Regions from separate parts of the Exiguobacterium sp. U13-1 genome, predicted to be linked through region 2. Evidence: a T-box and tRNA genes for the amino acid it is inferred to sense, from the RefSeq annotation. Region 2 holds a T-box; the other holds one or more tRNA genes.
What was found. The T-box of region 2 lies ahead of leuS (leucine--tRNA ligase). A T-box ahead of a tRNA ligase gene usually reads a tRNA of that ligase, here a tRNA-Leu.
Positions count from the first base shown of each region.

Region 1 (8,261 bases), 570 kb from region 2:
CGCGATATGAACCGTGCGTACCGGTTTGGTCGTGCGATCGAAGCAGGACGCGTCTGGACGAACTGTTATCACCAATATCCAGCTCACGCGGCATTTGGTGGTTACAAAATGTCGGGTATCGGACGCGAAAACCATAAGATGATGCTTAACCATTATCAACGGACGAAAAACCTACTCGTTAGCTATAACCCGAATAAACTCGGTTTCTTCTAAGTCGGAAAGGACGTGGATGCAAATGGTGGAACGTGTTCAGGCGACAGCAGCTTGTTTAGAGTTAATCGACCAGTTGAGAGAAAAGCACGGTCCGTTGATGTTTCATCAATCTGGTGGTTGTTGCGATGGCAGTTCCCCGATGTGTTTTGCGCAGGGTGATCTATTTCTAGGGGATCAGGATAAAAAACTAGGAGAGATCGGTGGTTGTCCGTTTTATATTCATGAAGATCAATATGAGTACTGGAAACATACGCAACTCATCATTGATGTCGTGAATGGTCGAGGCGGAATGTTCTCTCTTGAGGGTGTCGAAGGGAAACGTTTTTTGACACGCTCCCGTGCGTTCACGCAAGAGGAATATGCTGAACTATCAGCATCAAGTTAAAAAAGATTCAAACACGATTTCGTCGAGGTGACTTGTTCATTCAGGTCGCTTGTGCGGAATCGTGTTTTTTGTTCGTATCACGACGTTCTAACAGGATAAAAGTTGGTAATGCGGCATAAGAACGGTATAATGAACTCATATTTTGACGAGAAGATAGTTTCACACTATGACATTATAGGGGTCACCATGAAATATCCATTTTTAGGTTGGACAGGTCAAACGATCGGAGTGACGGCGCCCTCCTCCGGATTACGTGAACAGCAACAGGAATGGGTCGAACGAGCAGTTGAACAAGTACAAGCACGGCAAATGAACGTCCGTTTGGGCGAAACGATTTGGTCGCATCAACTTGCTGCGAGTGCGCCGGTTAAACAACGCGCCGAAGAATTGAATCAGATGATGACGGATGAGACGATTGATGCCGTTATCCCGCCATTTGGTGGGGAACGCGCCATTGATCTTTTACCCGAGTTGGCGCTAGCTACGTACCAACCGAAATGGTTGCTTGGCTATTCCGATATCAGTACGTTATTGCTCAGTCTGACGCTTCAGACGGGGATGGCGACAGCACATGGTCCGAATTTCGTTGAGCTTCGAAGTGAAGAATGGGACGAGACGACAAGTGCCTGGCGACGGGTGCTCGCAACGCCAACTGGAGGAACCGTCACACAGTGGGCTTCCGATCGTTATCAATCCGAGTGGACAGACCAAGAACGTCCAGCAGGTTCGTTATTTCAACTGACGGAAGCGACCGAATGGAAAGCACTTGATGAGCGAACAGAAGTGACCGGACGGATACTTGGTGGGTGTCTTGAGACGATTCGCCATCTGATTGGGACACCGTACGGAGATGTACAGCGTTTCCAGCGTGAAGAAATCAACGGAGAACCGATACTCTGGTACTTCGAGGTGTCTGAAGCGAGTTCAGCAGAGGTGCACCGGACACTTCGACAAATGGCGTATGCAGGATGGTTTGACCATGCGGCTGGCTTTTTATTCGGTCGTACGTCTGCAAGGATCACAGAAGATCTGACATGGCTAGACGTGTATCAGTATCTAGCAGATGAAACGGGCTTACCAGTCTTATATGATCTTGACATCGGTCATCAGCCGCCACAGTTGACGTTAATCAATGGAGCGACGGGTACGGTTCGTATTCAAGGAAAAGATTCACGAATCGATCTGACGTTCAACTAAAAAGGAGAGCACGCAATGGCACGTCGTAAGTTTCAAGCATTAGGCGTTTATAAACGCGTCCATATCAATCCGGAGACACGTCGAATGACGTTACCGGAACCATTTTACGATGCACTTCGTCTAGAAGATGAATTGCTGATTGCACAAGTCGGAGATGTTCTCGTCATGCGACGTCCGGGCGAGGTCGTCGAGACAGAAACGGATTTATTGAGCGAACTCGTAGAAGATGGGTTCACGGGTACAGAGCTTGTCCAAGAGTTTGCCTACCGGCGTCAGCAACAAGAACAACGATTACGTCAACAAGTCTTGCAGGATGAAGAGGATGACCATGCTGCTCAACTGAAGATCGAGCTATAACTGAAAGAAGGAGTGGGGCAGATGCGTCGCAGAACAAAAATTGGAATCGGAGTCATCGGATCCGGATTAGTAGCAGCGAGTTATTATTTTTATGAGATGGCAATCGCCACGAATCCGAAGCCTTTCTTATCGAATAATCGGGATTTGAGTGATGAGATGGTCCGATTGATGCAACCTGGACAGACCTGGATCAAGGAGCAGCCGCTCGAGCGGATCGAGATTGAAGCGAAAGATGGTTTGACGTTACGCGGGCACTTCCTTCCGTCTCCTGTTCCATCAGATCGGATTGTCATTCTCGTGCACGGATACGGAGGCGTCGGAACGGATTTAGCCGGATTCGCCTATCTGTACCATCAGGCCGGTTTTCATGTCATGATGCCGGATAATCGAGGACACGGAATGAGTGACGGTCACTATATCGGATTCGGATGGCATGATCGGGAAGATTGTCTCAGTTGGTCGAACTATCTGATTGAACGGATTGGACAGGATGCGAAACTGTTCTTGCATGGGGTGTCGATGGGAGGGGCGACCGTATTGATGACGAGTGGCGAGCAACTCCCACCACAGATCAAAGGAATCATTTCTGATTGTGCCTATACGTCCGTCAATGCTGTACTTGCGTATCAGATGAAGCGGATGTATCGACTACCACATTTCCCGTTTTTAGGTATGACGAGCGTATTGACGAAGCTAAAGGCAGGTTATACGTTCCGTGAAGCATCAGCGCTGAAACAAGTCAAAAAAGCACAGGTACCAATTTTGTTCATCCATGGTGGGGCAGATACGTTTGTACCGACAGATATGGTATATGAGCTGTATGAAGCTTGTCCAACAGAAAAAGAGCTCGTCGTCATTCCGAATGCCGCTCACGCGATGGCCTATTTTGAGGATCCGGCATTGTATGATGATGTCGTCGAGAAGTTCGTTCGCAACATCTTGCGAAATGATTGACAACTCAGTTCGTTACCCGCTATATTAATATCATAAATCAACGTCGTCGTGGCGGAACTGGTAGACGCGCTAGACTCAGAATCTAGTGGTGGCAACACCGTGGAGGTTCAAGTCCTCTCGGCGGCATAAATGATTGAAGGAGGCAATCCCAGCAAGGGGTTGCCTTCTTTTTTGATGATGAATAGAAAACGGTTTCAACGAATAAAAATTCAGAAAAGTTTATCTTTTTAGAATTTTTCTGGTAAAATACGTTTTAAAGAGGGTACTCTTCAGGGAAAGTACTAAGTAGAGTTAACAATCTTTAACACATAGGAGAGGGGAAACAAACATGAAAAAAGGGAGTATCTTGCTAGCGCTCTTGATGAGCTGTGTTCTCGTGCTTGGTGCATGTAGCATCGGTTCGAAAGAAGAAGAGTCGTCAGAAGGAAAGACGTATAAGGTCGGCATTGACGTCACGTACCCACCATTTGAATATAAAGATGGGGATACGTACAAGGGAATCGACATTGATCTCATGAAAGCAATCGCGAAGGATCAGAACTTCAAGATTCAATTTGAAGCAATGGACTTTAGCGGTATCATTCCGGCACTTCAAGCCAATCAATTGGACGTTGCCATTGCCGGTATGAGTATTACGCCAGAACGGAAGAAAGTCGTCACATTCTCAGATCCATACTTCAAAGCTGGTCTTATTTTAGTCGTCAAAGAAGATGAGAATGGTATTAAATCCGTCAACGATTTAAAAGGGAAAAAAGTAGCCGTCAAAAAGGGAACGACGGGTGCGAAATATGCAACGGATAACGCAGATAAGCTTGGCTTCACAGTCACACAGTTCAATGACAGCCCAGCGATGTTCCAAGAAGTGAAGAACGGTAACGCAGCAGCCTTGATTGAAGATTATCCTGTCATCTCATATGCAAACAAACAACAAAACCTTGGATTAAAACTTGTCGGAGACCGTCTCAACGGGGACAATTACGGAATCGCTGTCTTAAAAGGTGAGAACGAGGATCTGATGAAGAAAATCAACAAAGGACTTGCGAATCTAAAAGAAAACGGTGAATACGATAAAATCGTTGATACGTATCTGAAATAAGTCGCAAGGCAATAAGGGAGTGGGATAGCCAATGGAAGTGGTCAAAACCGCATTTCCATTTTTCTTGGAAGGGCTTCAAGTCACATTGTATATTTTCATCATCGCGGTCATCGTCGGCTTTCTGATTGGCTTAGTCGTCGCATTGATGCGCTTATCACCATCAAAAATCTTAAACGGGATCGCGATTGTCTATATTGATGTCATTCGCGGAACGCCGTTCATCGTTCAGTTATTCTTCATCTATTTTGGACTTAACTCGCTCGAATGGTTATCGATGGACCGGATGTATGCAGGGATACTGACGGTCGCAATCAATGCCGGTGCTTATTTTGCAGAGATCATTCGAGCTGGTATCCAATCGATTGATAAAGGACAAACAGAAGCTGCACGTTCACTCGGGATGACAGGGCGTCAAACGATGGTGCAGATCATCTTACCGCAAGCATTCCGGCGGATGTTACCAACGATTACGAACCAATCGATCATTAGCTTAAAAGATACATCGTTGTTGTCGATTATCGGCATCGCTGACTTGACGCAACAAGGTCAAGTACAGCAGTCAACGACGTTTGAACCATTCATCGTCTGGTCCGTCGTCGGATTGATGTACTTCGTCATCATTTATCTCTTGTCCTTAGTGGCGAAGTTTTTGGAACGGAGGTTTACATTACGATGAGTATCATTGAAGTAAAGAATCTAAAGAAATCCTTCGGTTCGAATGAAGTCTTAAAAGACATCAACGTCTCGATTGCCGAAAAAGAAGTCGTCTGTGTCATCGGTCCGTCGGGATCTGGGAAAAGTACGTTTTTACGCTGTTTGAATCGATTGGAAGAGATTACAGGTGGCACGGTCATTGTCGATGATTTCGACATTACGAGTCCAAAGGTCGATATTAACAAGGTCCGGGAAGAAGTAGGGATGGTCTTTCAACATTTTAATCTCTTCCCGCATAAAACTGTGTTAGAAAACGTCACGCTCGCACCGATCAAAGTACGTAAATCGGATAAAGAACAGGCGAAACAGCGGGCACTTGAACTCCTTGATAAAGTCGGATTACGTGAAAAAGCGGATAATTATCCAGGTGAATTATCTGGTGGTCAAAAACAACGGGTCGCGATTGCCCGCGCGCTTGCAATGAATCCGAAAATCATGTTGTTTGATGAGCCAACGTCAGCACTTGACCCGGAAATGGTAGGTGACGTGCTTGCCGTCATGAAACAACTTGCTCTTGAAGGCATGACGATGGTCGTCGTGACCCATGAGATGGGATTTGCTCGAGAGGTTGGAGATCGCGTCTTATTCATGGATGGTGGTTATATCGTCGAAGAGAACGTACCACAAGCATTATTTGATTCTCCACAACACGAACGGACGCAATCGTTCCTTAGTAAAGTCTTATGATGAGACCGGCGTATCTAAATGCGGATACGCCGGTTTTTTGACGAATCATAAATAACTAGGCAAGTGGTCATAAGAAAAACTTATACATTTAAGCGTGAGAATTTGGGAATTCGAAATGCACACATAGGAAAAGAGTAGTAATATAGTAACGAAGGCACTTTCATGGAAGAATGACACGGTCATTCCTTCTCATGACGTTCAGCGTTTTATTCATGCAATTCCTTTTGAAAGCGCTAACAGGTAGAGGGCTGGAAACACATCGAGTATCCACTGGATGTGTGGGGAGAAATATAGAAACGGGGGGAACCGTACATGGCAGGCCACGAGCAAGATCAACAAGCATTTTATGGACCAAACCTTGGCTACATTATTGAATTGTACGAGCGTTTTTTAGAAGACAAGACATCCGTTGATGAGGAGACACGTGCGTATTTCGAAGAGCATGGTGCACCCGTGACGGAACCAGTCGTACCGATGCAAGTCGAGACAGGAGATTTCGAAAAATATCTTGCGGCGAATCGTTTAGCGGAACAAATTCGTGCAAAAGGACATCTTGCGGCGGATATCTATCCGCTGAAGGACCATCCGCGAGAAACAGGATTATTCGAATTGAGTCAGTACGGATTGACAGAGGCAGATCTTCGGAAAATGCCAGTCTCACTCGTCTGCCCTGAACCACCAACTGGTATACAGGACGCGTATGAAGGCATCGAACATTTAAAGGCACAGTACACGGGAGCAGCCGCTGTTGAGTTCCAGCATGTCGACGATCTCGATGAAAAGAAATGGCTCCGTCAAAAAATCGAGCAAGGTGCTTTGACAGCGACGCTAGATGCTGAACAAAAGAAACAGTTATTCAAACGCTTGGCTGAAACGGACCTTTTCGAAAAATACTTGCACAAAACATATGTCGGTCAAAAGCGGTTCTCGATTGAGGGACTTGACGCAATGGTGCCATTGCTCGACACGATCGTCGGACACCTCATCTCGAACGGGTCGGAGACGATCAATATCGGAATGGCACACCGTGGACGGTTGAACGTTTTGGCGCACGTACTCGGGAAGCCATATGAAATGATCTTTGCTGAGTTCCAACATGCACCGAACCATGATCTCGTTCCATCTGAAGGCTCGATTGGGATCACGTACGGTTGGACAGGCGACGTGAAGTATCACCTCGGTTTAAACCGAAAACTCGAGCAAGAGACACGTAACGTCCGGATGACGCTTGCAAACAATCCGTCGCACCTTGAGTTCGTCGACCCAGTCGTTGAAGGCTTCACACGTGCGGCACAAGATGATCGCTCACAAAAAGGGGCACCACGCCAAGAGCAAGCAGCTGCTGCTGCGATCCTCATTCACGGGGATGCAGCGTTCCCAGGTCAAGGAATCGTGGCTGAAACGTTGAATTTAGCGAATCTCAAAGGATATAACACCGGCGGAACGATTCATATCATCGCGAATAACACGATCGGCTTCACAACGGAGCCGACGGACTCCCGTTCGACGCGTTACTCGAGTGATCTTGCCAAAGGGTATGAGATCCCAGTCTTCCACGTCAACGCAGATGAGCCGGAAAGCTGTCTCGCTGTCGCGTTACTCGCGAGCGAGTACCGGGCAACGTTTAAGAAGGATGTCATGATTGATTTAATCGGATACCGTCGTTTTGGTCATAACGAAATGGATGAACCGATGAATACGAACCCGGTCTTATATGATTTGATTCATAAACATGATCCAATTCGTATCTTGTACGGGAAAACGCTTGTCGCGAATGGGGATGCGACAGCTGACGAAATTCAATCGATTGAAACATCGATCAATGATCAGATGAAAGCGGCTCGAGAGAAAGTACCGAACGTCGAGAAAGAGTATGGTGGGGTCATGCCGGATGTCGTCTTTAAAGGGGTACCGACAATCGAGACAGGGGTCTCGATCGAAACACTAACAGCGTACAACGAAGAATTATTACAGTGGCCGGATGGCTTCCAGGTGTTCCATAAACTTGAGAAGGTCCTGAAGCGCCGGACGGATGCGTTCTCGACAAAGAACGGAATTGACTGGGGACATGCCGAAACATTGGCGTTCGCTTCGATTCTCTCAGATGGAATACCCATCCGCTTGAGCGGTCAAGATTCTGAACGAGGAACGTTCGCACAACGGAACATTAATCTTCATGATGTGAAAACAGGAGAAGGCTTCTCGCCACTCCATGCCTTATCAACGGCAACTGCATCATTCTCGGTCTACAACAGTCCGTTGTCTGAAGCAGGTGTACTTGGTTTTGAATACGGTTATAACGTCTTCGCTCCGGAAACGCTCGTATTATGGGAAGCGCAATATGGGGACTTTGCGAACTCAGGTCAAGTCATCTTCGACCAGTTCATCTCAGCTAGCCGCGCGAAATGGGGACAAACGTCAGGTCTCGTCATGTTGCTTCCGCATGGTTATGAAGGGCAAGGACCAGAACACTCGAGTGGTCGTTTAGAACGCTTCTTGACGTTATCGGGTGAGAAAAACTGGACAGTCGCGAACGTATCGAGTGCTGCCCAGTACTTCCACTTATTGCGCCGACAAGCAGCGATTCTCGGAAAAGAGGAAGTCCGACCGCTCGTCGTCATGACGCCGAAGAGTCTCTTGCGTCATCCGCTTGCAACA
Region 1 is NZ_CP015731.1:2,254,849-2,263,109, reverse strand. Features, by position in the region: gene adh (aldehyde dehydrogenase) at 1-213, shown strand, start outside; gene ESP131_RS11880 (DUF779 domain-containing protein) at 236-598, shown strand; gene ESP131_RS11875 (S66 family peptidase) at 785-1,795, shown strand; gene ESP131_RS11870 (hypothetical protein) at 1,811-2,152, shown strand; gene ESP131_RS11865 (alpha/beta hydrolase) at 2,174-3,106, shown strand; tRNA gene ESP131_RS11860 (tRNA-Leu) at 3,149-3,232, shown strand; gene ESP131_RS11855 (transporter substrate-binding domain-containing protein) at 3,435-4,202, shown strand; gene ESP131_RS11850 (amino acid ABC transporter permease) at 4,234-4,878, shown strand; gene ESP131_RS11845 (amino acid ABC transporter ATP-binding protein) at 4,875-5,603, shown strand; gene ESP131_RS11840 (2-oxoglutarate dehydrogenase E1 component) at 5,916-8,261, shown strand, end outside.
Region 1: it has a tRNA-Leu gene. The T-box ahead of leuS (leucine--tRNA ligase) is inferred to sense a tRNA for this amino acid. The anticodon was not compared.

Region 2 (8,261 bases):
CATGACGATTGGAATCGCATACGTCAATAATTCCTTATACAAATCCGTTAACGGGCGATCCGGCGAACGGACGGTTTGAGTAGCACGTAGTTCCTGCAAGCCGCTGGCACGTTTGCGGAAATAATAGATCAGAACCGCGACACTACCAATTGCGCCAATGAAGGCGCTGAACGTTGCAATCGTTGCGGCAAATGCTGCACCTGAATCAAATAAATAAATCGCAATGCTGACTCCTGCAAGCAAGAAGATGATCCGGACGATTTGTTCCAAGATTTGCGAAATCGCTGTTGGTCCCATCGATTGATACCCTTGGAAGTAACCTCGGGTCATACTCATCGGTGGAATCAAGAGTAAAGCGAAACTTACGCCACGAATCGTCATCGTGACGGCATCAACGTATGCTGCTGAATCGACGTCACCACCCGGAATGGCCCGGTGTGCTAAATACGGCGCGAGAAAGAATAAAGCGAGGAAGGAAACAATCCCGGTCAAGGACATGATTTTCAGACCAGACCGATATAATCGTTCACTCGTATCATACTCACCTAGTGCATTGTATTTCGCGACGAATTTCGAGACGGCGACAGGAATCCCCGCTGTCGCGAGTCCAATCATGATCGCATAATAATTGTAGGCATAGGTATAGAACATGATGCCCGTCGCGCCGACCATGAACTGAAACGGAAAGAGATAAATCAAACCCAGTGCGCGGGAAATCAGTGACGCACCGGACAGGAGCATCGTTCCACGAACGAACCCTGAATTGCCGGAAGAAGTAGACTGCTTATTACTGACTGTGGACATGGTAACATCCCTCACGCTTTCTAATTTTTATACTCGACACTCTGATCGTGACTGTCTCATTATACAAGTTCTCTCGTACACAATTGCAAATCATTATACCGCTGTCTATCTTGAATTGAAAGAGACGGTTTGTTTACAGTCACAACTTCTGCTAAAGTGAAACAAGCAGAATTCTATGAATGAGGTGACCATATGTACGATGTAATCGTAATCGGAGGCGGACCGAGCGGCTTAATGGCGACGCTCGCCTCTTTACAAGCAGGAGCTCGGACGCTCCTGCTTGATAAAGGAAATAAATTAGGTCGGAAGCTTGCAATCTCAGGCGGCGGACGTTGCAACGTCACGAACCGAAAACCACTCGATGAGCTCGTCCAGTCGATTCCGGGAAACGGACGTTTTCTTTACAGCGCCTTCTCTCAATTCAACAATGAATCGATCATCGAACTCTTCGAAGGGTTTGGTGTCGCACTCAAAGAAGAAGACAACGGGCGGATGTTCCCTGTTTCGGATAAAGCCGCAGATGTCGTTCGTGTATTGATTGATCAAATTCGCGCGCATGGCGCCGAGATTCAAACAGACGCGCAAGTCGCTACGCTCGACTTCCATCCGGATGGGTCTTTTGCAGCTGTCCTCTTAGAGAACGGCATGCGCCTTGAAGCAAAGAGTTGTATCGTCGCGGTTGGCGGACAATCCGTTCCGCATACCGGTTCGACAGGCGACGGCTATCCGTGGGCTGAAAAAGCGGGTCATACGATCACGGAGCTCTTCCCGACCGAAGTCCCGATCTTATTAGGGGATACGTTCATTCACGAAAAAACATTACAAGGGCTGTCGCTGCGTGACGTCGCCTTAACGGTCCACGGTAAAAAGGACAAAGCAATCAAAACACATACGGGTGATCTACTCTTCACACACTTCGGTTTAAGCGGTCCGATTGCTTTACGCTGTAGCCAGTACACGATCAAGGAGCGCAAACGTTCGAAGGAGACGATCGTCCATCTATCAATCGATCTCTTCCCGGACGAATCACTCGGTGCGTTAACGGAACGCTTCCAAGCCGCACTTGCAGCCAATCCCAAGAAAACGGTGCGCAATGCCCTCCGCGGCTTCGTGCCGGAACGTCTACTTGAACTTCTCTTTGCTCAAATCGGATTTGGCGATGAAGTCTGTACACAAGTCAAGAAACAGGACTGGACGGACTTCTTGCAAAAATTAAAACGATTCCCATTGAAAGCAACAGGAACGCTCGACTTTGATAAAGCTTTCGTCACGGGTGGTGGCGTCTCGATCAAAGAGATTGATCCAAAGACGATGATGTCGAAAAAAGCTGACCGGTTATTCTTTGCCGGAGAGATTCTTGATATCCATGGCTATACAGGTGGTTACAACATCACCGCTGCATTCGTGACGGGTCATTGCGCCGGTAGTCACGCTGCAGAGATGGCACGTGACTCTGTCTTTTAATATGAATAAGACCCGATTCTTCTGTTTAGCAGAGGAATCGGGTCTTATTGTGTCAGGATTTAATCGATCGGTGTAAACGATCGGCTTGAGAATTTATCCGTGACGACTAACGCAAACAACTCATTATCTTGCACGAAAATCCCCTTCGAACCATATACTTTCGGACTGGCTGTCTCGCCCGTGATCGTTTTGTCCTTTCGATCGATCGAATAGAGATAGAGGGATTCTGAATCCAGTGTGTAGATCCGACCTTGTCGTTCAGCAAGACCAATCGGTCGGAACTCAGACTCGAACGATTTCTTCGCATCACTTCGCATCCCACTCGCCGCTTCAATCTTCTCCCGTTTGATGACTGACAGATAAGGTGGTTTCTGTTTTTTCTTCAACGCACGTTTTTTCTTTTCCGAGGCGTCAGGATCAATCTTGATCTTATCCTCTTTCATCGCAAAATAGGTCACCTCGACTCGTCCCAGTGCTCGAATATGATTAATCGTATAGAATTCTTTCTTCTTCGTATCATATCCAAGACCGTGGAAACTGTCCCGTATCGTCGTTCCTTGTACTTTTTCACGTTTCTCTTCGCTCCAGACACCATCTTTTCGCGTAATCGTGACCAGAATCTGATTCGACGTCAATAGCGCGACGGTCTCCCCGTCAACGAGGGTCATACCGTCAAGACCAGCGAGCAACAACTTTCCTTCTTCTAACTGGAAAGATGCATTGATGCGTTCTCCGGTTCCACTGATTTCAAAGAAACGATAATCGTCTGTGACGACGAGGTACGAACCAATGGAATCATCATATAACATTTGTTGGACATTTTTGATTAACGGCTCTTCTGGATTTGGAATAGCTGAAGGCGTTTTCGGTGGCACCTGTTTAACGGCTGCCTGATGCTTCGATTGCGTCTCGATTTTCGCGAACGTTTCCTGAATACGTGACAACGTCTCCGGCTTCGAGAAGACGAGCAGTATACAAAGGATCAACCCCGAAACGACAGCAAAAATCGTTGTATAGACTATATAAGATCGTTTCATTGATGGTACTCGCCTTTCTTTCTCGGTTTCTGATTCAGTGTAGCAGAAGGTCGTTCAAAAAAAAAGCGGACTTGCGACGGAAATGAAGAAACCCCTTCCATCCGCGTCAAGCGAATGAAAGGGGCTATGGCTTAGTTTGCCACGATATTGATTAATTTTTTCGGTACGACGATGACTTTACGAACTGTTTTGTCGCCGATCCATTCTTGTGTCTTTTCATCAGCGAAGGCAAGTGCTTCGATTTCTTCTTTTGTCGCATCGATGTTGATTTCGATTTTCGAGCGAACTTTTCCGTTCACTTGAATGACGAATTCCATCGTATCGCTGACCAGTTTCGATTCATCGAATGTTGGCCATGCCGCATACGTCAATGTCTCTTCAAATCCAAGTTGTTCCCAGAGTTCCTCACCAAGGTGCGGTGCGACTGGTGTTAACAATTGAATGAATCCACGAAGGAAGTGACGTGGAAGAACTGGTTGCTTATTTGCTTCGTTGACGAAGACCATGAGTTGCGAAATTCCGGTGTTGAACTGGATGTTCGCGAAGTCTTCTGTGACCTTCTTGACCGTCTGGTGGTACGTCCGTTCGAAGTCAGCATCGACTTCTGTGACGTCCTGAATGTCTGCTGTCCGTTCGAACAAGCGCCAGACGCGGTCGAGGAAACGACGCGCACCGTCAAGACCGTTTTCAGACCAGGCAACTGATGCATCGAGTGGTCCCATGAACATTTCATACAAGCGTAACGTATCCGCACCATGCGATTTGACGATTTCATCCGGATTGATGACGTTACCGCGTGATTTCGACATCTTCTCGTTGTTCTCTCCAAGAATCATCCCTTGGTTGTATAACTTCTGGAATGGTTCTTTTGTTGGTACGACGCCTGCATCATACAAGACTTTATGCCAGAAGCGCGCATACAACAAGTGAAGAACAGCATGTTCCGCTCCACCGATATAAATATCAACTGGAAGCCAGTATTTTAATTTTTCTGGATCCGCGATCGCCTCTTCATTATGTGGATCGATGAAACGAAGATAATACCAGCAGCTTCCGCCCCATTGTGGCATCGTATTCGTCTCGCGACGTCCTTTCATTCCTGTTTCAGGATCCGTATAATCCAACCAGTCTTCCGCAAGCGCAAGTGGTGATTCGCCAGTACCAGACGGTTTGATTTCCGGAATGATCGGAAGTTCAAGTGGCAATTCCTCTTGGCTGAGCGTCTTCATTGAACCATCTTCCATGTGAACAACTGGAATCGGTTCACCCCAATACCGTTGACGACTGAACAACCAGTCACGGAGACGATACGTGATTTTCTTACGTCCGACTTGATTCGTTTCGAGTTCAGCAATCATCGTCTCAATTGCTTCTTGTTTTCCAAGACCATCAAGCATATGTGAGTTGACGTGTTCGCCCTCTCCTGTATAGGCTGCTTCATCAACGTTTCCACCCGCGACGACTTCAACGATTGGCAAGTCAAATTGTTTCGCGAATTCATGGTCACGCTCATCGTGTCCTGGAACAGCCATGATTGCACCCGTTCCGTACGAAGCAAGGACATAATCAGCGATCCAGATTGGAAGGCGATCGCCTGAGATTGGGTTGACGGCAAAAGCACCTGTGAAGACACCTGTTTTTTCCTTCGCTAAATCCGTCCGCTCGAGATCCGACTTTGTTTGGACTTGCGAAATGTACGTATCGACGGCTTCCTTGTGATCCGCTGTCGTGATGTCAGCTACGAATGGATGCTCCGGCGCAAGCACGAGGTACGTCGCACCAAAGATTGTGTCCGGACGTGTCGTAAAGACCGTGACTTGTTTTTTGTGTCCATCAATCGTGAAGTCGATTTCAGCACCTTCTGATTTTCCGATCCAGTTCCGTTGCATCTCTTTGACAGAATCCGGCCAATCAAGGTCATCGAGATCTTCAAGAAGACGATCTGCATATTCCGTGATCTTTAAGACCCATTGACGCATCGGGACACGCACGACTGGATGATTTCCGCGTTCAGATAATCCGTCGATGACTTCTTCATTCGCAAGAACGGTTCCAAGTGCCGGGCACCAGTTGACTGCGACTTCGTCCACGAACGCAAGTCCTTTTTCATACAACTTCGTAAAGATCCACTGTGTCCATTTGTAGTACTTCGGATCCGTCGTGTTGATTTCACGATCCCAGTCATAGGAGAATCCAAGTTCTTTCAGCTGACGCTTGAACGTCTCGATGTTTTTCGCTGTGAATTCACGTGGGTCATTCCCTGTATCGAGGGCGTATTGTTCTGCTGGTAACCCGAACGCATCCCATCCCATCGGGTGCAAGACGTTGTATCCTTGCATCCGTTTCATCCGTGCGAGGATATCCGTTGCTGTGTAGCCTTCCGGGTGACCGACGTGGAGTCCGGCACCTGACGGATACGGGAACATATCAAGGGCATAAAACCCTTCTTTTTCTGGATCTTCTGTCGTGACGAAGGCGTTGTCTTGATCCCAACGCGCCTGCCATTTTGGTTCGATTTCGCGATGATTGTACGGCATGTCTTTTCCTCCTCTAATCTAAAAAAACCGGTCCTCCGCCCCTAGGAATAGGGACGAAAGACCGGTTTGGCTTCCGCGGTACCACCCACGTTGTCTGTCTATGACAGACCGCTTGATTCACGGATAACGGTGTGAAAGACCGGATTCGCTACTACGACTTCACGAATCGTGCTCCCTGACGAGTTCACGGTTGTTACCGACTGGTTCGCACCTTCCACCAGCTCTCTTGACGGCACCTTTCCCCTACTACTTCAGTTCCATGCAATTGACTATCTTTTCCTAGTGTAATCTGTTTCTTCCTCAAGCGTCAACGCTTCCGTAAAATTTCCTCGATTTCTGCATGCGATCGCGCCACATGATCCGCTTGTTCTAGACGTTGCGTCGGCATCCGGTCATCAAGAAGCGCAATCACTTCCATGCCTGCTGCTTTTGCACCGATCATCCCGTTCGCAGCGTCTTCGATGACGAGACACTCTTCAGGTGCGTGCCCGATTCGTGATGCTGCAAGTCGAAAAATCGCAGGATCCGGCTTCGAACGCACGACTTCTTCCCCACTGACGTAATGCGTGATTGGAAGCTCATAATGACGGATGACGCGTTCGATTTTTTGAAGCGAACTTGAAGAGGCGATCCCGATATCATAACCAAGAGACGCCGCTTGTTCGATGACTTGTTTAACTCCCTCTTTTAAACCACATTCTTCCGGTTTTGCATGAATTTGAAACAAGCGATGTTCTTCTTCAAGTAACGCACTCGCTGTTTCTGGAAGGTCGTGTTGCGCGACAAGTTCTTCCCACATCTCATCTCCTGTTTTTCCCATGAACGTCGCATACTGAACCGGATCGAGCGGAATCGATAACGTTTTAAACATCTGCTGATGGACCTCAAAGTAGCGAATTTCACTATCTAAGATGACCCCATCCATATCAAAAATAAGACCTCGTTTTTTCAAGACACATCCCCCTTTATTGATCTATCATGATTTCAGCATATCAAAAAAACGACTACACAATGTAGTCGTTTCACCTTCTTCATTTACTTACTGTTTAACTTGTCGCCATTTGGACACTGGTTTGTCGGTAAGCCGGAAAATAATCCGAATCGGCATCTGACCCGTATCGTATACATAACTGATCGTATATGGCTGGTTGAAGAATCGATTTTCCTTGATGATACTCAAATAGTCGATATCCAGTATAGCGGCATTTACTCTCAAAGAGACTATCCCGTTCTTGATATCCACCCCCGAGATGTTGTTCGACGAGACCGCGTGCTTTCGCCTGAAGAATCGCTTCGTACTCGAGTCGCTGATTCGGAAACATCTTCGATTCGTCCCGCTTACAACCAATCAAATGACCGTGGGCATATTCTTTTCCGAGCAATACGAAGTATCCACCAACAGGTTCTCCGTCGATTTCCGCAATCAGTAACAATGGCTCACAGAGTGGATTTGCTTCAAATAATTGCTCAAAATAATTCGCTGTAAAATAGTAATGAGTCGAAGCATTCTTCCGGTCCATCGTTTCATGATACAACGCTACAAAAACAGGTAAGTCGTCTCGTGTTCCTGTTCTAACAGTTAAAGGAGAGGCAAGCGATTTGCGAATCATACTTCTCGTCTTCTTATGAAATGTTTGCATGATGTCCTCTATTGAAGGGCGTAAATCGATACTCGTCGTATGACGGATGAAAGAGACTTTCGTCCAATCCCGCATGAAGCGTTCATTCCCCGTCAATGGATTAAAGCGAATCATTTCCGAGACGATCGCTTCTCGCTCTGCCCACCTTTCGAACAATAAGCGTGCATGCTGCATTTCAGTCGCAGTCAGTTGACCAATGATTTCCGGTCCACCATAGCCATACGGCGTGATGAGATCTGAATAAGGCGTATCAAAAATCCGGCGCTTTAAAAACGGATAGAACAGGGTTCCTGCATCACCTTCATAACGGAACAGCACCGCTTGCTCAGACGGTCTAGCATTGAGCGTGACGTATTGGTGACTGTAGAAGATATCAAGAGGCTGTTGCTGTACGTGTGTCGTCCAAGTTGCGGCATCTGTGATGAATTGACACCTTTCCATTCGTGCACCTCCAGTCAAAAAGAAGCAACGTTCATATGACCTTTCTTTTCAAGTTCTTGCTTAGAAAGTACCCGTTTCTTTGCCGAAATATTCCATATTATTAAATGTTTATTTTATGTTTTTAGAACGAACGACGTAACAAAAGACAGCGAATCATAGTGTCCGCTGTCTTACAGATGATGCTCATGATGTGATTTTAGGAATGGCACGAAGGAAGACGACGCCCGCTAACAGGATCAATCCAATCAATGTCAAGAAGACCGCTGACATACCGGATAAATCGTAGATCAACCCTCCAACGGTCGGACTGATCATCCGCCCTGCTGAAGCAGCGATAT
Region 2 is NZ_CP015731.1:2,829,678-2,837,938, forward strand. Features, by position in the region: gene ESP131_RS14685 (putative polysaccharide biosynthesis protein) at 1-804, opposite strand, end outside; gene ESP131_RS14690 (BaiN/RdsA family NAD(P)/FAD-dependent oxidoreductase) at 997-2,268, shown strand; gene ESP131_RS14695 (hypothetical protein) at 2,328-3,305, opposite strand; gene leuS (leucine--tRNA ligase) at 3,437-5,842, opposite strand; T-box leader at 5,889-6,111, opposite strand; gene ESP131_RS14705 (HAD family hydrolase) at 6,150-6,794, opposite strand; gene ESP131_RS14710 (peptidoglycan bridge formation glycyltransferase FemA/FemB family protein) at 6,889-7,923, opposite strand; gene ESP131_RS14715 (MDR family MFS transporter) at 8,107-8,261, opposite strand, start outside.